Regions from separate parts of the Bradyrhizobium sp. USDA 4486 genome, predicted to be linked through region 1. Evidence: predicted binding sites of a transcription regulator. Region 1 holds the regulator's gene; each other region holds the start of a gene.

Region 1 (5,637 bases):
CCGGGCAGGCCGAAGCCGCGCGGAAACCTGGTGTGGCGGGAGTTGAACTCGAACATGTCGGCAGTGCCATAGTAGCCATCGACGAGTCCCATCTCGTGTGAGACGTCAGGATCATTGTGCCAGAGCTCGATCGCGCCGACATGCGCCTCGTCGTCGCCGCAGAACAGCACCATCACGGCTTGCAGGAATTCGCCTGAAAATACCGGCACCGCGACCCCACAGGTGAGTCCCGCCGCCAGCGCCTCATCAGTTCGCTTGAAATCGGAGTTGGCGAATTTGGTGAGAATCACCGGGTGGCCGCTCGCCCAGGCCTTGCCGGGAAGTCCCTCGTCATATCCGAAATTCAGATCCTCGCTCACAGCCTTGAACGCGGACAGCCCCTCGTCATAGAGGCCGCCGCCGAATTCCAGCCGCATGCGCGTCCGGTCCGGTACCCAGAGCTCAACGACGCGAATGAAGGTCTTCATCGAACGTGCCCGCCGCCTCGTGCCAAGACGCCAGCCAAGACACCAGCCGAGACAGCATCGGGCATTTACTTGCGGAGCGGACGGTCAAAATTCAGGCAGGACAGCGCAAACTTCGTGCGGCGGGAAGGCGGTGGGCTGACCTCGTCCGCCCGGATGTCGAGAGACGCAAGCCACACCACGTCGCCGGCCACGGCCGGCGATGGCGATCTCTCTTCCTGGCCCGGGCTGTCGGCCCGGGATATCTGCGTCAGCCGATCGGCAGACGCGGAGTTGCCGGCCGGTTCTCGGCACTGACCTGCGGCTTGTGCTCGCGCTCGCCAAGCGGCTGCGTCACGGGCAGTTGCAGCACAGTTGCTTGCTGGCCTTCGACGAGTTGCGTCACCAGCACGTATTTGCCGTCGGGGAACTCGATCGCATCATGATGGCGATCGGGAATGTGCGGATCGATCTTGCCGAACTTGCCGACGCGCGAGTTGACGGTGCGCGTCCAGATCCAGCGATTGTCGTAGCGGACGTTGTCGGCGAAGGCGAGCTCCGTTCCCGGCAGCAGGCAGACCGCGACTGTTGGATCGGCCGCGGAGGCAAAGCCGCGCGTCGAGGTGCCGCGGAAAGTTGTCGTCACGATCGTCTCGCCGACTTCGGCAGGGCGCGATGCGACGGCATGCAGGCTGTAGTCACACATCGTGGGTGCTCCTCATGCGGAGATAGCAACCCGCGCCTCTGTCTTACGAGGCGCAGGCCTCTATCAGAGTGGAAGCATCATAGCGTCTGCGCGGTTATAGGCAAATCTGCGGCTCGCCACCGCAGCATGCGATCACATTATCTTTCCCGAAGGCGCTAGGAACAAACCCTGCTTTCGCGCATTCGGTGGGCGCGTGTCAGCGGCCGGCGGGCGCCGACCAGCCGGAATATGGCCAGACCGATTGTGATGGCTGCGTGAGCGCATTGCGCGCGTTTCGGACTTGCTCGCTCGCTACCGTTTCCTTGGCGGTGTCCTTGCGGACATGGCGATGCGATGGTGCAGCAACGGCTTGCGACGTTGATCCCGCAATCAGCGCTGCGGCCACCGTGCTCAGGATGATCTTGCGCATGACGTCTCCTCGAACCTTCAAAAGCCATCCCGAAGCGGTCTGCTTGGTGCGGCGTGCCGAGGATGTAGCGTCGGAGCAGGGGCCGGATAATCTGAGCGAAACCAGAAAGACTATCCAGCGGGAGCGGACAATCATCCGCTCCGATCTCTGATGGCGATGCCGACCGGAGCGCGCGGACAGCGCGCTCAGGACTTGCGGTATCAGTACTTCCGATAAAGCCCGATCAGCTTGCCCTGAATCTTGACCCGGTTCGGCGGCAGGATGCGCACCTCATAGGCCGCATTGGCGGGCTCGAGCGCGATCGAGGCGCCACGACGGCGGAAGCGCTTCAAGGTCGCTTCCTCGTCGTCGATCAGCGCCACCACGATGTCGCCGGTGTCGGCGGTCTCGTTGCGCTGGATCAGCGCCATGTCGCCGTCGAGGATGCCGGCTTCCACCATGGAATCGCCGCGCACCTCGAGCGCGTAATGCTCGCCCGAGCCGAGCATGTCGGGCGGGACGCTGATCGTATGGCTGCGAGTCTGCAACGCCTCGATCGGCGTGCCGGCCGCAATGCGGCCCATCACCGGCACGGCGACGGGGCGCTCGCCCTCGTCGGCGGGCGGGCTGGACGTCGTCCTCACCTTGCCGAGATTGCCTTCGATGACGCTCGGCGTGAAGCCGCGGCGGTTGCCGGCCGCGGCCTGCAGCTCGGGCAGCTTGATGACTTCGATGGCGCGGGCGCGATTGGGCAGGCGGCGGATGAAGCCGCGCTCCTCGAGTGCGGTGATCAGGCGATGGATGCCCGACTTCGAGCGCAGATCGAGCGCGTCCTTCATCTCGTCGAAGGAGGGCGGCACGCCGCTTTCCTTCAATCGCTCGCTGATGAACCGCAGGAGCTCGTATTGTTTGCGCGTTAACATCTCGACCAAAATCCCCCGGTTGATGTCGTTCGATTCCGAGACGCTGAATTCAGCGATAAGCCGCTACATGCTCGAAACAAATCATGAACGGACACTATATGTTCGATACATGTTCCGCAACTGCTTAATTTACCGTGAACGCGACAAAGTTCGCGCCACGCGTGTAGCCGGCGCGTTCAGACCGGCAGGCGCAGCACCTCGCAAGGCGTGCCCGCTTCGGCCTTCGGCGCGAACGGCGCGCGCACCAGAAGTGCCTGTGCCGCAGCGAGATTCGCAAGCAGTGAGGAATCCTGGTGATTGACGGGAACGGCGATCAGCGTGCCGTCGTCGCGCGTCTCCAGCCGTGCGCGCAGATAATCCTCACGCTGGTCGTTGGCGCCGACGTCGCGGCCGAGCACCGCCCGTTCGCGGCGATGGTGAATCACGGAACGGCCCGACAGCGCGCGAATCAGCGGCACCATGAACAGGAAGGCACACACATAGGATGACACGGGATTGCCGGGCAGCCCGATCACGCGCATTGCCGCCAGGCGTCCATGCATCATCGGCTTGCCGGGCCGCATCGCGATCTTCCAGAATGTGATCGCGATCCCCTCGGCCGTCAGTGCCTGCTGGACCAGATCGTGGTCGCCGACCGAGGCGCCGCCGGTGGTGATCAGGATGTCGGCGCCGCTCTCGCGGGCGCGGCGGATGCCCGCCGTGGTGGCGTCCAGGGTATCGGCGGCAACACCGAGATCGACGGTATCGGCCCCCTCGCTGCGCGCGAGCGCGTGAAGGGCGTAGCCATTGGAATAGACGATCTGGCCGGGGCCAGGCGTGGCGCCCGGCATCACAAGCTCGTCGCCGGTGGCGAGGATCGCGACTTTCGGGCGGCGGCGGACGGGCAGAAGCGGGTGATTCATGCCGGCGGCGAGTGCAAGGTCGCGCTCGGTCAGCCGGATGCCCTCGCGCAGCAGCACGTCGCCCTCGCGGAAATCGACGCCGGCCGGGCGGATGTGCCGTCCCGTCACTGCCGCTTCCTTGATGGTGATGCGCCCGCCGTCCACGACCGTGTCCTCCTGGATCACGACCGCATCGGCGCCATCGGGAACGACGCCGCCGGTGAAGATCCGCACGGCTTCGCCGCTACCGACCGATCCCGCAAACGGCCGGCCCGCCGCGACCTCGCCGATCACGGTGAGCTGGGACTCGGTTGTCGCGGCATCGGCCGCGCGCACCGCATAGCCATCCATCGCCGACATCGCCTGCGGCGGCTGCGTGCGCTGCGCAGCGACGTGGCGGGCGAGCACGCGGTGGAAGGCGTGGTCGAGGGCGACCATCTCTTCAGGCAGCGGCTCTGCGCCGGCAAGCACCGCGGCAAGCGCGTCAGAAACCGGCATCAGGGCCACGGGTGAAAACTCCAGCTACGCCCGTTCGGGCAAATCGGCGGCGAGAGTTCTAGCCGAGTGCAGGCGCAGAGGCAAAAAGGCGGTCGCGCAGGATGATTCATCCTGTGTGATCCGCACTGCAGTGAAAGACTGACGTCAAATCCGCCGCGGCATGATCCGGAAGGCGAGACAGACCGGTATGAGGATGGCCATGGCGAGGATGAGAAGGACGAGCGCCACGGCCAGCATCGGTCAACTCCCCGGCTGCTCGTCCGGACTGACGTCCGGCGCTTTGGGACTCTGATCCTTGTCGGGCAGCGGATCGGCTTGCGATTTCAGGTCGGCGGCCTTGCTGATCAATTTGGCGGAGAGCTCAGAATCCGAGGTGGTTCTGGCGTATTTCATCAGCAGCGAGGCCTGCTTGGTGAGGTAGGTTTTGCCCAACACGAGGATGAGTCCGATGTAGAATTCCCAACAGAGTAATGAGTCCGCCCGCGAACATTCGTTCCGGGAACTCCGTACAAAATTGCACAAAGTGATTTGGTTCCTCATTCTGCGCCAAATTAGTTCCAGCACCGGCTGACCCGGTAACAGGCCGAACCGCACCGAACGTCAAACCCCGAGTGCTTTCAGTGCGTTCCCGACATCGGTGGGCGAGGTCACGTGCACCGCGGTCAAGCCACGGGCGCGGGCCCCCTCGATGTTCTCGGCAAGATCGTCGAAGAACACGATCCGGTTGGCGGGCACGCCGATGGCGGCCACGACATGGTCGAAAGCCTCCGCGTCCGGCTTGCGTAGGCCGATGCTGGAGGACAGGTAGATCTCTCGGAAATGGCCAAGCAACTCGGCATATTCTTTCGAGAAATAGTCCACATGCGGCCGGTTGGTGTTGGAGAACGCGTAGAGCGGCATCTGCCTTGCCGCACGCGGCAACAGCTCGGCGATATCAGGCATCTCGCCGGCGAAAATCGCGTTCCACCCCTCCAGGAACTGCGCATCCGAAATGCCGATCCCGAGTGAGGTGCGCAGCGAGGCGAAATAGTCCTCGTCGCTGATCTTACCGAGCTCGTGCAGCCGGTAGGCCTCATCGCGCACGTAGCGCGCGACGATGGCTTCGGGCTTGCAGCCGGCATGTCCCGCCCAGCAGTCGATCGCCTTGGAGAAATCGATGTCGAGCACCACGCGCCCGAGATCGAACAGAAGCGCATCGGCGCTGCCGGGAGAGAGCGAAGTCACCTGCATCCTTTCATTCAGTACCGGTACGGGTCATGGTCGAACAGCGGGAACGCGCTGAACACGCTCGGCGCATTTGTCGCGGTCGCCGGATGCAGGCAGGACTTGTTGACCTCGGCGAACGACGTGGCGCCCAAGAGGCCGAGGCAGCGCAGCACCTCGTCCTCCAGTAGTTCCAGCATTCGCGTGACGCCAGCTTCGCCCGCCGCCGCCAGCGCCCAGCATTGCAGCCGGCCGATGCCGACGAGGTCGGCGCCCGCCGCGATCGCCTTGACGATGTCGGTGCCGCGGCAGAAGCCGCCGTCGACCATGATCTTGGCGCGGCCCTTCACGGCATCGACGATCTCAGGGAGCACGTGCATGGCCCCGCGGCCGTGATCGAGCTGGCGCCCGCCATGGTTGGAGACGTAGATCCACTCCACGCCATGGTCGAGCGCGATCAGCGCATCTTCGGCGGTGGCGATGCCCTTGACAATCAGCGGTATCTTGAATTTGTCCTTGATCATCTTCACGGTCCGCCACTCCAGACCCTTCTGGAAATCGCCGCCGGTGGCGCGCAGGCGGCTTTCGCGAACAT
Region 2 (5,637 bases), 970 kb from region 1:
TGCCCCTCGGGCACAGTCTCGTTCACCCGATGCAGCCCGAGTATCTCGTGATCGACCACGCCTTCGACCAGATTGAAAATGCCCCATCCCAGCAGCACGGCGCCGATACACTGCTGGCTCGTCCACCGCGGCTCGCTGCCGCGCGCCCGCTGCCAGAGCAGGTAGAGCCCTGCGAGCACGAAAACATACGCCGCGCTGTGAAAGATGCCGTCCCACGTCGTGTTCAGACTGACATTGTCGAGGGAATTGAGCGGATACCAGCCGCTTAACATATGATGCCATTGCAGCAACTGATGGAAGACGATGCCGTCGAAGAAGGCGCCGAGGCCGAGTCCGAGAAAGACGCCTGCGGACGTGGGAAAGTTGGCTGCTCTGCTGTCTAGCATCTGACGAACTCATTTGCGGGCGGTGATGTGAAAGCGAGAACAAAGCGTCTTCATGGCAGCCGTTCCTATCGGGAGCAGCACGCGCTGTGCAGTCTCATGAAATTTTTGGGTCCTGCGACGCAGGCAATAACATGCGTTAAGTCGAAGGAAGGCTTCACGGTCAGAACCAGCGCCGCGCCGCCATCTTGATCGGTCGATAGGAACGTTAAACGCAGCGAAGCGTCTGTCGCTCACACGTTGGAGATGAACATGCTGAGAAGATCATTCTTGCTGGCCCTAGGAGGGCTCGGACTTTCGACCTGCGCCGTTCAGGCCCGGACAAATCCGCAGCGGGATTTCAGGACAGCCGATCTCATGGGCGGCGCGTTCGCCATGCAGACGAGTCAGCTCGCGCTGACCCGCACCGGCAATCCGGACCTTATCAACTTTGCGAACGCCGAAATTGCAGAACAGGTGCAGGTGGCAACTGCGCTGGGCGCCGCCCCAGGCTCTGCGCCCCTGCGTCCCGATCATGCCATGGTGCTGCAGCGACTTCAGGCCACGCCCACCGGCCCGTTCGACCGGATGTATGTGCAAGGACAAATCCGAGGTCATCGCGAACTGTTGGCTCTCAACAATTCGTACTTGCGGACAGGTGGCAACGCGCAGGAGCAGCAGGTCGCGCAGATGTCCCTTCCGATCATTCAGCGGCATCTCGCCATCCTGAGCAGTCTCAGGGAAATGGCGTAGCGGGGGACAGAAACGAGGCTGCCATGGCATACGCTTTGTTCAAGGACGAGGAAAAGCTGAGCCGGACGTTTCCAACCAAAAAGGAAGCTCTGGAGAAAGCAGAGCAGGCCGGGCTGGTCGAGCACCCCGAGGGCCAGCCCGTGCTCGAGGACGATCTCACGATCAAGCCTTGTTCGGCCGACCCGATCCCCCACGACGATGCAGATCTCGATTGGACGCCGGACAAGCCGACATCCTGATCCTGAGCGACGTCAAGAACTCGGCAGCGGTGCGGGGTCTAGAGACGATGCTCTGCCACCGCCGTCCCAAGAACTTTGGGAACAAAAGAACAAAAAGGGAATTAAGAGCCGAGACCAACGTTTGTAAGGAGATTTCTAAAAGGAGGTTTGTCATGGCTGACAACACGCAGAAGGACCCGAAAGATTGGGTGTCCGGCGACGATCCGATGACGGGCGCGCAGGAATCCTATCTCGCCACGCTGGCGGAGCAGGCCCACAAGCCCGTCCCAAAGGAGAAGCTGACCAAGGCCGAAGCCTCCGAACTTATCGAGAAGATGAAGCATGCAGCGGGCCTGGAGCGCCCTTCACGGCGCAGAGTTGGCGGCTCGTGACCAGAGCCGCCCGCATCCGGCGTATCGCTGAATCAGGCAGCGCCTGCGCAGATCGGCCCAGGATGAATGCAAAATTGATTGATACGCGAATTGATGCACGCGGCGAGCTTGCCGATCACGCCGACCGCTTGCGCTTGCGCCGCAATCCAATGCGAGTGCCGGGAAGGCAAAGCCCAAGCTCGATGGCACGGGACCTGATCGACGCAATTGGCCGTTTCAGCTTCACGATCATCAAGGTCAGGCTCTTTCCGGTTTCGCACATGGTGCGAAGCAGGCGGTCGTCGTCTTCCGACCAGCGTTGGTGGTCATAGGTGCGGGCAGCCATGGTCAGCGCCTCTGAGGCCGGCGAGGCAAGGCTTAGATCATAGGAGAATAAGAAGGGCCCGGTCTGGGGCTGTTGGCCGGGTCAGTTGAAGGGCGGCTTGTTACGCTGCCGCCTGTCACAGAGATAGTTCACGCACATCGCGTTTCAATCATTTTACGGATTTGTAATCGTGAGCCTTGAGATGCACAGGGTCAGCGCACATTGGCGATGATGGCGGCGACGCGCCGGGAATGCTGATCGACGATGACGAGATCCTTGCCGGCAAGCAAATACTGATCGCCCCAGAATCCGTTGAGCACCTGCGTGGCTTCCGCCGGAAGATCAGCGGTCCCGGTCTGTTGCGGGACGGATGTGCCGACCATCATCTCGAAATTGGGACGATCCATCGCGGGCCCTTGCGCTGACGAGATGATCGAGCGAAGCTGCTGGCGCTGTTGATCGGAGACTGTCGCAGGCGCAGTGCTCTGTTGAAATTTCCCGCGCGCGCTTGCCTGAAGACTCTTCGACGCCAGCGGGATCCTGCTTCGCAGTTGTGCTCATCGCCTCACGCTGCGTCGGAACTCCGGTGCCGACGGTGGTTGCGGGCGCGCTGTTGTCTGCGCCCCTCGGTGGGCGGCCGAGATAGTCGGTCAACTCATCAGAAGATTGTTGAAGTCGTGAGCGATGCCACCGCTCAGCTGTCCGACCGCTTCGAGCTTTTGCGCGGCAACGAGCTGCTCCTGGACGCGTTGAAGTTCGTCCTGTGCCTGCTTGCGTTCGGTCAGATCACGCGTGACTTTCGCAAAGCCGATGATCGCGCCACTCTCGTCCGTAATTCGATCGATGACGACCGATGCCCAGAAGCCGTTCCGTCCTTGCGCATGCGCCAGCCCTCGGCTTCGACCGCCCTTTCTCGGTGGCCTCCGCTAGGGCCGCTTTCGGCACCCCTCTTTCGAGATCCTCAGGCGTGTAGAACGTGCTGAAGTGCCGGCCGATGATCTCCTCCGGCCGATAGCCCTTGATGCGCTCGGCTCCTGGATTCCAGGTTGCGACATTCCCAGAAGGGTCGAGCTGAAAACTCGCGTAGTCGACGACCGCTTCCACAAGCCGGCGGTATCGTCTTTCGCTTTCCAGAAGGTCGCTATGGGCCTGCTGCCGCTCGGTGATGTCCGGCGTCACCTTCGCAAACCCGACTAGGTGTTTAGTCCCCGCATTTTCTGGAGCGGATTGAGTTTGAATCGTTCTGGCTGGGAAGTCCAGGATTTGCAGATGTATTCGTAAGGCGTGAGGCCCTTCAGGCTCTTCAGCCTCCGCGCGTAGTTGTAGGCGTTGATGAAGTCGGCAAGGTGAGCTTCGAGCTGATCGTGTCGATCGTAATGGTAGCGTTGGACGGTCGCTTCCTTGATCGTGCGGTTCATGCGCTCGACCTGGCCATTGGTCCAGGGATGCTTGATCTTGGTCAGCCGATGTTCGATCCCGTTCTCTTGGCAACGCATGTCGAACATATGTGTCGCGTATCTTGCCGTCGGGCCGTCCGCGTAGCGCGGTGGGAAAGTGAACTGGATCCCATTGTCGGTGAGAACTGTGTGGATCTTGTAGGGGACGGCCGCGATCAGAGCTTCGAGGAAGGCCGAGGCGGAGGTCCGTCCCGTCTTCCTGACCAGCTGGACGAAGGCGAACTTGCTGGTGCGATCGATGGCTACATAGAGGTAGAGCTTGCCTTCGGCGGTCTGGAGTTCAGCGATATCGATGTGGAAATAGCCGATCGGATAAGCCTTGAACTTTTTCTTCGAGGGCTTGCTGCCTTCGACCTCCGGCAATCTGCTGATGCCATGGCGCTGGAGGCAGCGATGCAGGGATGACCGCGTCAGATGCGGGATGGTCGGCTGCAGTGCATAGAGGCAATCATCGAGCGGCAGCAGCGTATGCTGCCGGAAGGCAACGATAATCGCCTCCTCCTCAATGGAAAGGACGCTCGACTTAGCTTCCTTGGGGCCTGTCGGGAGATCGGCGACAGTCCCGCGCTGCCTCCACTTCGCGACAGTCTTCTGGTTGATCCCGTAGCGCTTGGCGAGGGCTCTCAGGCTCTCTTGACTATTCTGTATTGCTCGACGGACTGCCTCCGTCGTGGTGACGCAGCCGTGTAAAACTTGTCCCATAGCGCTTCCTTCGAATCGTGCGATAAGGATGCACCATCAAAGTCTGGGACAAAACACCTAGGAGGCCTTCCTCGTCACGGATGGCGTCGAGAACGACAAGCGCCCAGAACCGGCTGCCATCTTTCCGGACTCGCCAGCCTTCGGAGGCGAAGCGCCCGGTCTCGGCGGCTGTCGCCAGGGCCCGGTTCGGCAGACCCTTCTCTCGATCTTCAGGCGTGTAGGGGCGGCTCGCGTGGGCTACTTGAGATAAATCAAGGGCTGGATTATCGCCGTTGCGAACGGGAGGCTCAGATGCTGCGATGCATCGCAAAGCAAAGGACCGCTGTCGTTTGACAGCGGTCCCTCACGCTGCCGGGTCTAATGATTCCGAAATGAAATCCCTTCGCCAGCCCCGGCATTGCCGAGTTTTCCCGACGTCACCGGTTCCGGCATAACGAATGTGAATCTCTCTCCCCAATTTAAAAAGCACTGACCACATCGGCCCCAGCCTGGAAGTTTTTCCGGATCGAAAAACGCGCTGGGACCGAGGGATCTGCCGCCTTCGGCAAAAAGCGACAAACGCAGCTTCGTCCCAAAAAACGATCCCGGAGGGATTCATATTTGTGAGTCCGAGGCAAAAAAGAACCAGCCCGCGGGGAGGAACGGGCTGGAGCTTAGTTGTCTGCAACAGGTCGGTCTTGCGAGATGGCGCGCAAGACTGATCGTCGAACTAGCGGCAGGGGCGGTCGTTCCTAACGAGCGACAGCCCGCTGCCCCGGTTAAATTTATCACACTGTATCTTTTTGGACTGCAGAAGTGCATACCGAGCGGGAGGATGCCAACGGCGCGCCGCATCTAATCTGGTGCGTCCGGGCGGTCTCGGCGTCTCGCTCCAGCCCCAGAGATGCCCGGGGCCGTTCGTACTCCAGAGTAATAGACCGATCCTCCACTCGAAGTAGACCGCGACAGACCGGCGCCAGAAGATCACCCGACTGAGATCCCCGCAGTGCGGCCAATGCCCTTGCATCTCCTCCCTGCGGCCCGAGCCCCGGAGCTAGGATAATGACGGCTCCCTTTCCCAGGCGCGGTTACCTCTTCCCCAAATCTTCTGCGAACCGCAGCAGGTACCCACAGGCGCTCTTGGCCACCGTCGGTCCCCGCAACATGGTTCATTCCTGGGCGACCGACGTCGATGATCCGACGGTGCAGGCGCGCTGGGGCAAGATCGGCAAGCAAAGGATCGAGGACGCCGGGCCGCTTTATCCGAAGCGGATGGAAACGGTCGACGACGAGATTCTGCAAACCACCTTCGCCTTCATCGACAAGGCCAAGCGGGACAACAAGCCATTCTTCGTCTGGCTCAACCCGACGCGCATGCACGTCGTCACTCACCTCTCTGAAAAATACGAGAACATGCGCAACTCGGACAACGGCTGGTCGGTTTCCGAGGGTGGGTTCGCCCAGCTCGAC
Region 3 (5,637 bases), 4.4 Mb from region 1:
GGCGTGCAGATCGAAGGCGTCGGCGACAGCGTGATGCTGACCGGTTCGGTGTCGAGCCCGGTCGAGGCCCAGCAGGCCGGCGACGTCGCCGCCAAGCTCGTCGGCGGCTCGGACAAGGTCGTCAACAACATCGTCGTACGCGGCCGCGACCAGGTCATGCTCAAGGTCGTCGTCGGTGAAGTCCGGCGCGACATCGTCAAGCAGCTCGGCGTCGACCTCAGCGCCAGCCTGAACGCCGGCACCGCGGTCGTGAATTTCAACAACTCCAACCCGTTCTCGGTCTCCGGTGGCCCGCTCGTCAGCAGCAACGGGCTCGGTGTCACCGGGCTCGCAAAAGGCGTGGCCACGGTCAACGCCACGATGCGCGCAATGGAAAGCGCCGGCGTGATGCGGACGCTGGCCGAGCCGAGCCTGACCGCGATCTCCGGCGAGTCCGCCACTTTCATTGCCGGCGGTGAATTCCCGATCCCTGCGGGCTATTCGTGCGATCCGGTCACCCACGTCTGTACCACCCAGATCACCTACAAGAAGTTCGGCATCTCTCTGAACTTCACGCCAGTCGTGCTCAGCGAGGGACGTATCAGCCTGCGCGTGATGACCGAGGTCTCGGAGCTGTCGAATCAGAACGCCATCTCCGTGACGCAGGCGGTGTCCGCGGGCCAGGCCAGCTCGATCACCATCCCGTCGATCCAGACCCGCCGCGCCGAAACCACGCTGGAAATTCCTTCGGGCGGCTCGATGGCAATGGCCGGCCTGATCCAGCAGCAGACCAAGCAAGCCATCAACGGCCTGCCCGGAATCGACCAGGTGCCGATCATCGGCGCGCTGTTCCGCAGCCAGGATTTCGTCAACAACGAGACCGAGCTGATGGTGATCGTGACGCCCTATGTGGTGCGCGCGGTCGCCCAGAAGGAACTGTCGCGGCCCGACGACGGCTTTGCGCCGGCCTCGGATGCACAGACCGCGCTGCTCGGCCGCATCAACCGCCTCTATGGCATCGCGGCCCGCCGCGTCGATCCGATCGACGGCGTCCAGGGCGATTTCGGCTTCATCATCGACTGAGACGGACGGCTTGGGGGCCGGGCGAGACACGGGGCAAGAGGGGACAAGCGATGACGAAAACGACAGCCGATCGACGTCGCAGCTTACGGATCGCGCTGGCGCTGACGGGGCTCTCCGTGCTGCTCGGCGCCTGCAACACCACCGGCGAGATCGTGACCCAGACGGTGCCGACCGACTATCGCCAACGTCACCCGATCGCGGTGCAGGAAGGCAAGAAGTCGATCGTGATCTTTGTCGGCAAAGCCAGGGGCGGCCTCTCGGCTGCGCAGCACGCCGACGTCGCGGGCATCGCCCGGGACTGGGTGCGCGAAGGCACCGGCTCCGTCGTGGTCGACGTGCCGGTCGACACCGCGAATTCGCGCGCCGCAGCGGCGACCTATCAGGAGATCCAATCGGTGCTCGCCTCCGGCGGCGTGCCGTCGCGCGCCATCGTCCAGCATCGTTATCGCCCTGAGGATCCCGGACTGCTGCCGACCATCCGCCTGAGCTATTCCAAGATCACGGCTGTCGCGGGTCCCTGTGGGCTGTGGCCGGAGGACGTCGGTCCGTCCATCCTCGACCCCGGCTACAATGAGAACCAGCCCTACTTCAATCTCGGCTGCGCCAGCCAGCGCAACCTTGCGGCCATGATCGACAATCCTGCCGACCTCGAGCAGCCGCGCGCGGAGACGCCGGCCTATACCGCACGGCGCGAGATCGCCTTCGACCGTTACCGCAAGGGCTCGACGACCACGACCACCTATCCGGAGGCCGACAGGGCCAAACTGAGCGACACAGGCAAATGACCAGCGTCCACGACGAAGAGGCGGACGATCCGCAGCACCCCGAGGAACATATTGCGCCGGTTCCTCGCATCTCCGTGCAGGCCTTCTGCGAGACGGAGCAGACGCTCGCCGCGGTGACCGCCGCCGGGCAGGACCGCCGGCTCGCCAAGGCGCATCTCACCGCCAAGAGCGGCGGCCTCGCTGCCGCGATCGAGGTCTACGACTCGATGCCGACGCCGAACGTCATCGTGATCGAGTCCGACGGCACGCGCGACATCCTCGAGGGCCTCGACGATCTCGCCGGCGTCTGCGATCCCGGCACCCGTGTGGTGGTGATCGGCAATCCCAACGACACCGCGCCCTATCGCGAGCTGGTCCGCCGCGGCGTCAACGATTATGTGGTGGGACCGGTCGAGACGCTCGACGTCGTCCGCTCCATCTGCAGCCTGTTCTCGGCGTCCGAAGCCATCATCACCGGCCGCGTCATCGCGGTGGTCGGCGCCAAGGGCGGCGTCGGCGCATCCACGGTCGCGCACAACGTGGCCTGGACCATTGCCCGCGATCTCGCGCTCGATTCCGTTGTGATCGATCTCGACCTCGCCTTCGGCACCGCGGGCCTCGACTACAACCAGGACCCGGTGCAGGGCATTGCCAATGCGGTGCTGTCGCAGGACCGGCCCGACACCGCGTTGATGGAGCGCCTGCTCGCCAAATGCACCGATCGCCTCAGCCTCCTTGCTGCACCAGCCACCCTTGAGCGCGTCTACGATTTCGGCGCGGAAGCATTTGATGCGGTGTTCGATACGTTGCGCATGACCACGCCCTGCATCGTGCTCGACGTGCCTCATCAATGGTCGGGCTGGACGCGGCGTGCGCTGGTCAATGCCGACGACATCGTGATCGTGGCCGAGCCTGATCTCGCCAACCTGCGCAACACCAAGAACATGCTCGGCGTGCTCAAGGCGGCGCGGCCGAACGACCGGCCGCCGCTGTACTGCCTCAACCAGGTCGGCATGCACAAGCGTGCGGAGATCGAGGTCAAGGCATTCGCCAAGACCATGGAGAGCCAGCCGCTCGCGGTGATCCCGTTCGACTCCAAGCTGTTCTCGACCGCCGCCAATAATGGCCAGATGATCGCGGAGGTCTCCAGGAGCCACCGCACCACCGAGCTTTTCCAGATCATGGCGAACCGCCTCGCCGGCCGCGGCGACGTGAAGAAGCCGACGCGCTCGCTGCTCGGACCGCTGCTGAAGAAATTGAAGGGCAGATCCGGCCGCAGCTCCGCGCCGCATCGCAAGGCGTCGTAGAGACCAGGAACTGGACGATGGAGAGGGCGGACTATTTGTCCGCCCGCTGCTGCTTCTTGGCCAGGAGCTGCCGCAGCGCGGTGACCTTGGCCGCGGCCTGATCCGGCGGCAGATCGGCCTTCACGAGAATTTCAGCCTCGGCCTCGCGGCCCTGCAATCCCAGCACGAGCGCAAGATTGGCACGGACCCGCGCATCGTTCTGGTCGCGCTGATAGGCGCGGCCGAGCACCTGCTCGGCCTTCGGCAGATTGTTTTGCAGCATATAGGACAGGCCGAGATTGGACAGCACGGTCGGCTCGTCGGGCACGACCTTCAGCGCTGCGGCGTAATATTGCTGCGCTTCCTCGTTGCGGCCCAGCTGATCGAGCGCGGCGCCCTGCGCCGAGAGGATGCGCCAGTCGGGATCCTCGGGCGAATGCGCGCGGCCGAGCACGTCGAAGGCCTGCTGGAAATTGCCGTTGTCGGCGAGCGCTCGGCCGTAGCCAGCGAGCAGCGCCTTGTTGCTGGGATGGCCGAGCACGGCCTGCTCCAGCACCGCGACCGCCTGCGCGCGCTGCCCGGTCTCGCGCAGCGCCTTGCCGTATTCGAGCGCGATATTGGCGTCACCGGGCTTGGCGCGATAGCGCTCGCGCAAGATGTCAATGTCCGATTTCGGATCGGCCTTGCCCGCCGTCTCCGATTTGCCGCCGAGCGCACCGGTCACATCCTCAAGGCTGGTGGTCTGGCAACCGCCGAGCACGAGCACCAGGAGCGCAGGAAGCAGAAATCTCGCCGGGGGACAGGCAACGGACAAACGCTTGGACATACTCTGATCACTCGGCGACTGATCAGAGATGCTTTGCCGATTAACGCTAAAGTCCCGTTAAGGTCGCGATGCTTTGGACCTTAGTCGGTGAATTCGGCGCCGAATTCGCAACCGATCCGCCAGCGCAGACGGCATTGGCGGGAATAGTCCGGCGCGAAGATGATGGTGAATTGCGGCGGCACTTCCAGGAATTCCGCCACGACCTTCACGCCGCCATCCGAGATATCCGTGATCGTGCAATCCCGCGGCAGCGAGCCCGCGCCAAAATGAATCTTGGCGAGCCGGCTGCACACCCGACGTTCGCTTCTCCGGCGATTTACCAGCATTTGCTTGTTCACTTGTTAGACCACGGCCCATCCCGCAGCCCTAGGAGTAGCGGACATTCGTTGGAATGTGCTGAGCGCAGCCGCTCGCATTCGAGGCTTAGTGTCTGGGCCCCGTTTACGGTTTGTTAGGGCTTGCCGCGCTCCGGAAATGTTCCTGTATTGTTCTTGCGCAGCGCCCCCGGCTCTGCTACCCTCGATTGTGCGAGAGGGCAGGCTGGTTCGGCATGGTTCAGCGGGTTTCTACCGTCGCTTTTGAGGGGATCGAGGCTCGTGCGGTCGATGTGCAGGTGCAGGTCGCGCCGGGCCTGCCGGCCTTTGCCATCGTCGGCCTGCCGGACAAGGCGGTCTCGGAGGCGCGCGAACGGGTGCGCTCGGCGCTGATCGCCTCGGGGCTGGCGCTGCCGGCGCGGCGGATCATCGTCAATCTGGCGCCGGCGGACCTGCCCAAGGAAGGCAGCCATTACGACCTGCCGATCGCGCTCGGGCTGATGGCGGCGATCGGCGCGATCCCGCCGGACGCGCTGGCGGGTTTTACCGTGCTCGGCGAGCTCGGCCTCGACGGCTCGATCGCGCCGGTGGCCGGCGTCCTCCCCGCCGCGATCGGCGCCAATATGCGCGAGGAAGGCTTGATCTGCCCGGCATCGTGCGGCTCCGAAGCGGCCTGGGCGAGCCCGGACATCCAGATCATCGCAGCTCACTCGCTGATCCAGATCGCGAACCACTTCAAGGGCACGCAGGTGCTGTCGCGCCCCTCGCCGAAGGTGCATGAGGCCGCCGCCTCCACGCTCGACCTGCGCGACATCAAGGGCCAGGAGAGCGCCAAGCGCGCGCTGGAGATCGCGGCCGCCGGCGGACATCATCTCCTGATGATCGGCGCGCCCGGCGCCGGCAAGTCGATGCTGGCGGCGCGCCTGCCCTCGATCCTGCCGCCGCTGTCGCCGGGCGAATTGCTCGAGGTCTCGATGATCGCCTCCGTCGCCGGCGAGATCGAAGGCGGTGCGCTGACCGCGCGACGGCCGTTCCGCTCGCCGCATCATTCCGCCAGCATGGCTGCGCTCACCGGCGGCGGCATGCGCGCAAAGCCCGGTGAGATCTCGCTGGCGCATCAGGGCGTGCTGTTCCTCGACGAGCTGCCGGAGTTCGATCCGCGCGTGCTGGATTCGCTGCGTCAACCGCTGGAAAATGGCGAGGTCGCGGTGTCCCGCGCCAATCATCGCGTGACTTATCCGGCGCGCTTCATGCTGGTCGCCGCGATGAATCCGTGCCGCTGCGGCAATGCGTTCGAGCCGGGCTATGCCTGCAAACGCGGCCGCATCGACCGCTGCACCGGCGACTACCAGGCGCGCATTTCCGGCCCGCTGATGGACCGCATC
Region 4 (5,637 bases), 2.3 Mb from region 1:
ACGCGAGAGATGGTAGAGCGCCATGAAGGTCGCGATCTCGCAGAGCTGGGCCAGCACATAGACGCCGAACACGTGGCCGCCGGCGGCGCGGTAGGCGATATCAGCGAGCCAGATCGGCAGCGGCGGGCCCAGATCCGTACCGACCTGGTATTCGCGGCCGAACGCCAGCAGCGTCGCAAGGCTGCCGGGCGGGCTGCGATAGAACGCCAGCGCCACGAACAGCCACATCAAAGCCTGGAGCAGCACGGCGATCCACACGATCAGCCGCGGCCGGGCGCGAATGAGCTCGATGACCAGGGAGGTAAACCGCATGCAAGGTCCGAAAGATGCAGCCAACCCGTCCAGCCGGCCCTATTCGCTCACACCTGTTTTGATAATGGGCGCTGCGCGTCGTGGCAACGACCGTCTGCTCGTCATGCCCGGGCATCCCCGTTCTTCAAGCCGCAAGAAAGACGTGGATGACCGGGTCAAGCCCGGTCATGATAATTCGGAAGCTGCGGGGCGAGGCCCTAGAGATTTGCTGAAATATCGACCTCGACGCTCGCTTCCACCTGCACCTCGACCTCGCTCACCGAGAACAAATCCTGCACCGGCTCGACGGTCCAGGGCATGTGCTTGGCGCGGGCGGCGGCGACGGGGGCGAAGAAGCTGCGGTGGTGGACGCTGGGACCAAGGCGATCGAGCGCCTCGAGATGCTCGGGGACGGCATAGCCCTTGTGCTGCTCGAAACCGTAGCCGGGGCAGTCCTGCGCCAGCGCGCACATCAGGCGGTCGCGCGTCACCTTGGCGACGATCGAGGCGGCGGCGATCGACAGCACGATGCCGTCGCCGCCGATCACGGCCTCGCAGTCGCAAGCCGTATCGAGCCGGTCGCGGCCGTCGACGAAGACGTGGCGGGGCGCTTCCGGCAGCGCCACCACGGCGCGCTTCAAGGCCCACAGCGAGGCGCGCAAAATGTTGTCGCGGTCGATTCGCGACGGCGAAGCGACGGCGACCGACACCTGCGCGGTGGCGCAGATCTTGTCGAACAGCTTTTCGCGCTCTTCCGCGGTCAGGCGCTTGGAATCGTCGATGCCACGCGGGATGCGGTCGGGATCGAGAATCACGGCGGCTGCCACCACGGGACCAGCCAGCGGCCCGCGGCCGGCCTCGTCGCAGCCCGCGACCGGCCAGATGCCGCGCTTGATCAGCGCCCGCTCGCGGCGAAAGCTCGGCGGCGCGATCGCGATGATGCCTTTCTTGCCGGGCAGGGCCGGCGCGGCCTCGACGGCAGACGCCTTGCCCGATTTGGCAGGTGTGGCCTTCTTCGCAGCGGCGCTCGCCTTGGGCGCGTCTTTGGCCGGCTTCTTGGCAGACTTGTCCCGAATCATGGCCGGGATCGTGCGCAAGCGATCCGGCCAGCGCAACCGGGAACCCCGCGCAATTCCCGTTATTCAGACCGTCCCCTACTCCGCCAGATGGACCCGCCGGTCCTCGCCGACCTCGATGCCAGGCGCAACCACGACTTCCCAGGGATGGCCGTCGGGATCGGCGAAATAGCCGGAATAGCCGCCGTAATCAGTCTCATGCGCCGCTTTCAGCAGAGCCGCACCCTTGCCGAGGGCGAAGGACAGCACGGCGTCGACCTTCTCGCGTGTCCGGCAGTTCCAGGCGAGCGTGATGCCGCGGAAGGTTGATGGCCTCGGATCGTCGGGCAGCTTGGCGTCGGCTGCGAGCTGATCCCAGGGATAGAGCGCGAGCACCGGACCGCCGGTGTCGTAGAACGCGACGGCCTCGCCGGTTCCTTTCAGCCGGCGCGCAAAGCCGAGCGCGTCGTAAAAGGCGATGCTGGCACGGATGTCGCTGACGCCGAGCGTGACGACGGTGAGCCGCGGCACCGGAGCCGGGAGTTCCTTGCTCATGCGACGCCCCTTCGTTTCGATCAGAACAGGCTGAGCTGCTCGCCGTTCCGCTTCGGCTTGGCAAAGTGATCCGTCGTCAACTTCGACCGCCGCTTGTTGAGACCAAGCCTCTCGCAGGCGATCTCGAAGCGCCGGCCGATGGTCCAGGCCATCGGCCCCGTGCCCTTCATCCGCTCGCCCCATTTCGCGTCGTAGTCGCGGCCGCCGCGCATGTCGCGGATCAGCGTGAAGACGTGGCGATAGCGGTCGGGAAAATTGGCCATCAACCATTCGCGGAAGAGATCGCGCACCTCGAGCGGCAGCCGCAGCAATACGTAGGAGGCTTCCTTGACGCCGGCATGGGCGGCGGCATCCAAAATGCGCTCGATCTCGGAATCGTTCAGCGCGGGGATCACGGGCGCGACCATCACTGTGGTGGGAATGCCGGCCTCGGAGAGCTGCTTCAGCGCCTCCAGCCGCTTCGGCGGCGTCGAGGCACGCGGCTCCATGGTGCGCGCCAGCTTCGGATCGAGCGAGGTCACCGAGATCGCGACCTTGGCGAGGTTACGCTTGGCCATCCGCGCGAGAATGTCGATATCGCGAACCACCAGCGTCGACTTGGTGACAATGCCGACGGGGTGGCCGGTGCGCTCCAGCACCTCGAGAATCCCGCGCATGATCTTGCGCTCGCGCTCGATCGGCTGATAGGGATCGGTGTTGGTGCCGATCGCGATCATCCGCGGCTCGTAACCGGGCGCGGCGAGCTCCTTCTCGAGTAGCAAGGGCGCTTCGGGCTTCACGAACAGCTTTGACTCGAAGTCGAGCCCCGGCGACAGGCCGAGATAGGCATGCGTCGGCCGAGCGAAACAATAGACGCAGCCATGCTCACAGCCGCGATAGGGATTGATGGAGCGATCGAAGCCGATGTCGGGCGAATCGTTACGGGTGATCACCTTGCGCGAGGTGTCGACCCCGACGGTGGTCTTGAACGGCGGCAGATCTTCCAGGCTCTGCCAGCCATCGTCGAAAGCGACGCGGGCCTCGGCCTCATAACGGCCGCTGGCGTTGGATTGTGCGCCCCGCCCTCGCCTGCGCGCGCGATCAATGGCGACGCCAAGCTCGGGAAAATCAGAGCCCGCACCCGCCGGCTCGGAGGGCGCCGTGACCGGCGGGTGCTTGAGAGCATGAGAGGATGCTGCTGGACTCATGCGGACAAGATAGCACGACAGAGGAACAAATCAAGAACGAAGACAAAAGACTCGAAAACAACCCCATGCACAGTAGCCGCCCAAATTTCTCGCGCGCGGCTTTGACCTCACGCAACACGCTTGCGAGGCGATCCCGTTTGATGCCGGCAAGGGATCGATCGTCGCGGAACAATGTTGGTGACCATCCCCGGTGAAGGTCGGCATGAACATGACAAATCAACAACAATCGCGTGCGGCGAGCAGCGACCTCGGTCTGCTCGATCGCTATTGGCGCGCCGCCAACTATCTCTCCGTCGGGCAAATCTACCTGCTGGACAATCCGCTGCTGCGTGAGCCGCTGCGGCCCGAACACATCAAGCCGCGTTTGCTCGGCCATTGGGGCACGACGCCCGGGCTGAACTTCATCTACGCCCATCTCAACCGCGTCATCCGCACGCTTGACCTCAGCGTGATCTATGTCTGCGGGCCCGGCCATGGCGGCCCGGGCATGGTCGCCAACACCTATCTCGAAGGGAGCTACAGCGAGATCTACCCCGACATCGCCCGCGATGCGGACGGATTGCGAAAACTTTTCAGACAGTTCTCCTTCCCCGGCGGCATTCCGAGCCATGCGGCGCCGGAGACGCCCGGCTCCATCCACGAAGGCGGCGAGCTTGGCTATGCGCTGGTGCATGCCTATGGCGCGGCATTCGACAATCCCGATCTGATCGTCGCCTGCGTGGTCGGCGACGGCGAGGCCGAGACCGGCCCGCTCGCGGCCTCCTGGCATTCCAACAAGTTCCTGAACCCGGCCCATGACGGCGCGGTGCTGCCGATCCTGCACCTCAACGGCTACAAGATCGCGGGTCCGACCGTGCTCGGGCGGATGCCCGACAGCGAGATCCGTGACCTCTTCCGCGGGCTTGGTCACGAGCCGCTGTTCGTCGAGGGCGACGATCCCAAATTGATGCACCAGGCCATGGCGGACGCCCTCGACGTCGCGCTCGCCAGCATCCGCTCGATCCAGCAGCACGCCCGCGACGGACGCAAGACCATCGAGCGGCCGCGCTGGCCGATGATCGTGCTGCGCAGTCCGAAGGGCTGGACCGGCCCGAAGGAGGTCGATGGCAAGAAGGTCGAGGATTTCTGGCGCGCGCATCAGGTGCCGGTTGCGAGCTGCCGCGAGAACCCGGCGCATCTGAAACTGCTCGAAGACTGGATGCGCAGCTACGAGCCGGACAAGCTGTTCGACGCGAACGGTACGCTCATGCCCGAGCTTCAGGCGCTGGCACCCGATGGGAACAGGCGCATGGGCGCCAATCCGCATGCCAATGGCGGGCTGCTCAAGAAGGAGCTGAAGCTGCCGGACTTCCGCAGTTATGCGCTGGATGTGCCGCAGCCCGGCGGCGTCATCGCCGAAGCGACGCGCGAGCTGGGCAAATTCCTGCGCGACGTCATCAAGCTCAACACCGAGACTCGTAACTTTCGCATCATGGGGCCGGACGAGACCGCGTCCAACCGGCTGGACGCCGTGTTCGAGGCCACCGAGCGCGTCTGGATGGAGCCGACCGAACATTCCGACGTGCATCTGGCGCAAGACGGACGCGTGATGGAGGTGCTGAGCGAGCATCTCTGCCAGGGCTGGCTCGAAGGCTATCTGCTCACCGGCCGCCACGGCTTCTTCTCCTGCTACGAGGCGTTCATCCACATCGTGGATTCCATGTTCAACCAGCACGCCAAATGGCTGAAGGTGACGCGGCATCTGCCATGGCGGCGCCCGATCGCCTCGCTCAATTATCTCCTGACCTCGCATGTCTGGCGCCAGGACCACAACGGCTTCAGCCATCAGGACCCCGGTTTCGTCGATCTCGTCGCCAACAAGAAGGCCGATATCGTCCGCATCTATCTCCCGCCCGACGCCAACACGCTGCTGTGGATCGCCGATCACTGCCTGCGCACTTACAATCGCATCAACGTGATCGTCGCCGGCAAGCAGCCGGCGCCGCAATGGCTATCGGTGCAGGAGGCGGCGACGCATTGCGATGCCGGCATCGGCATCTGGACCTGGGCCGGCAACGAGGATGCCGACAGCGAGCCCGACGTGGTGATGGCCTGCGCCGGCGACGTGCCGACGCTGGAGACGCTCGCCGCCGTCGACCTGCTGCGCAAGGCGTTGCCTGACCTGAAGATCCGCGTCGTCAACGTCGTCGACCTGATGACGCTGCAACCGAGCGAGCAGCACCCGCACGGCCTCTCCGGCCGCGACTTCGACAGCCTGTTCACGCGCGACAAGCCCGTGATCTTCGCCTATCACGGCTATCCCTACCTGATCCATCGCCTGACCTATAACCGCACCAACCATGCCGGCATGCATGTGCGCGGCTTTGCCGAGGAAGGCACCACGACCACGCCCTTCGACATGGTCGTGCTCAACGGGCTCGACCGCTATCACCTCGCGATCGAGGCGATCGAACGCGTGCCGGGCCTGGCGACCAAGGCCGCGCAGGTGAAGCAGCAGTTCCGCGACAGGCTGATCGAGCATTCGCGTTACGTGCGCGAGCACGGCGAGG

What was found. The regulator LexA, encoded in region 1, represses DNA repair genes until DNA is damaged. The targets are predictions, from matches to a motif close to TGTTCNNNNTGTGTTCNG.
Region 2: ACVWY3_RS04940 (DUF3072 domain-containing protein) is a predicted target of LexA. The motif match lies at 1,440-1,457, and genes of this name have one in related genera.
Region 3: ACVWY3_RS30155 (YifB family Mg chelatase-like AAA ATPase) is a predicted target of LexA. The motif match lies at 4,414-4,431, and genes of this name have one in related genera.
Region 4: ACVWY3_RS20810 (PA0069 family radical SAM protein) is a predicted target of LexA. The motif match lies at 3,110-3,127, and genes of this name have one in related genera.

The regions. Positions count from the first base shown of each region.
Region 1 covers NZ_JBSRZV010000001.1:2,002,767-2,008,403, forward strand. The annotation lists gene ACVWY3_RS09810 (GAF domain-containing protein) at 1-467, opposite strand, end outside; gene ACVWY3_RS09815 (hypothetical protein) at 715-1,149, opposite strand; gene ACVWY3_RS09820 (hypothetical protein) at 1,346-1,558, opposite strand; gene lexA (transcriptional repressor LexA) at 1,759-2,460, opposite strand; gene ACVWY3_RS09830 (molybdopterin molybdotransferase MoeA) at 2,637-3,848, opposite strand; gene ACVWY3_RS09835 (hypothetical protein) at 4,080-4,274, opposite strand; gene ACVWY3_RS09840 (HAD-IA family hydrolase) at 4,440-5,069, opposite strand; partial or broken gene ACVWY3_RS09845 (alpha-hydroxy acid oxidase) at 5,078-5,637, opposite strand, start outside.
Region 2 covers NZ_JBSRZV010000001.1:1,031,157-1,036,793, reverse strand. The annotation lists gene ACVWY3_RS04955 (DUF2243 domain-containing protein) at 1-386, opposite strand, end outside; gene ACVWY3_RS04950 (DUF4142 domain-containing protein) at 636-1,115, shown strand; gene ACVWY3_RS04945 (hypothetical protein) at 1,139-1,354, shown strand; gene ACVWY3_RS04940 (DUF3072 domain-containing protein) at 1,507-1,725, shown strand; gene ACVWY3_RS04935 (hypothetical protein) at 1,841-2,050, opposite strand; gene ACVWY3_RS04930 (DUF1236 domain-containing protein) at 2,242-2,436, opposite strand; partial or broken gene ACVWY3_RS04925 (PAS domain S-box protein) at 2,683-3,268, opposite strand; gene ACVWY3_RS04920 (IS481 family transposase) at 3,223-4,188, opposite strand; partial or broken gene ACVWY3_RS04915 (sulfatase-like hydrolase/transferase) at 5,293-5,637, shown strand, end outside.
Region 3 covers NZ_JBSRZV010000001.1:6,392,467-6,398,103, forward strand. The annotation lists gene ACVWY3_RS30130 (type II and III secretion system protein family protein) at 1-1,062, shown strand, start outside; gene ACVWY3_RS30135 (CpaD family pilus assembly protein) at 1,113-1,847, shown strand; gene ACVWY3_RS30140 (AAA family ATPase) at 1,844-3,133, shown strand; gene ACVWY3_RS30145 (tetratricopeptide repeat protein) at 3,165-3,938, opposite strand; gene ACVWY3_RS30150 (PilZ domain-containing protein) at 4,019-4,264, opposite strand; gene ACVWY3_RS30155 (YifB family Mg chelatase-like AAA ATPase) at 4,489-5,637, shown strand, end outside.
Region 4 covers NZ_JBSRZV010000001.1:4,279,300-4,284,936, forward strand. The annotation lists gene ACVWY3_RS20795 (glycosyltransferase family 39 protein) at 1-312, opposite strand, end outside; gene ACVWY3_RS20800 (ribonuclease HII) at 510-1,370, opposite strand; gene ACVWY3_RS20805 (VOC family protein) at 1,446-1,901, opposite strand; gene ACVWY3_RS20810 (PA0069 family radical SAM protein) at 1,922-3,088, opposite strand; gene ACVWY3_RS20815 (phosphoketolase family protein) at 3,297-5,637, shown strand, end outside.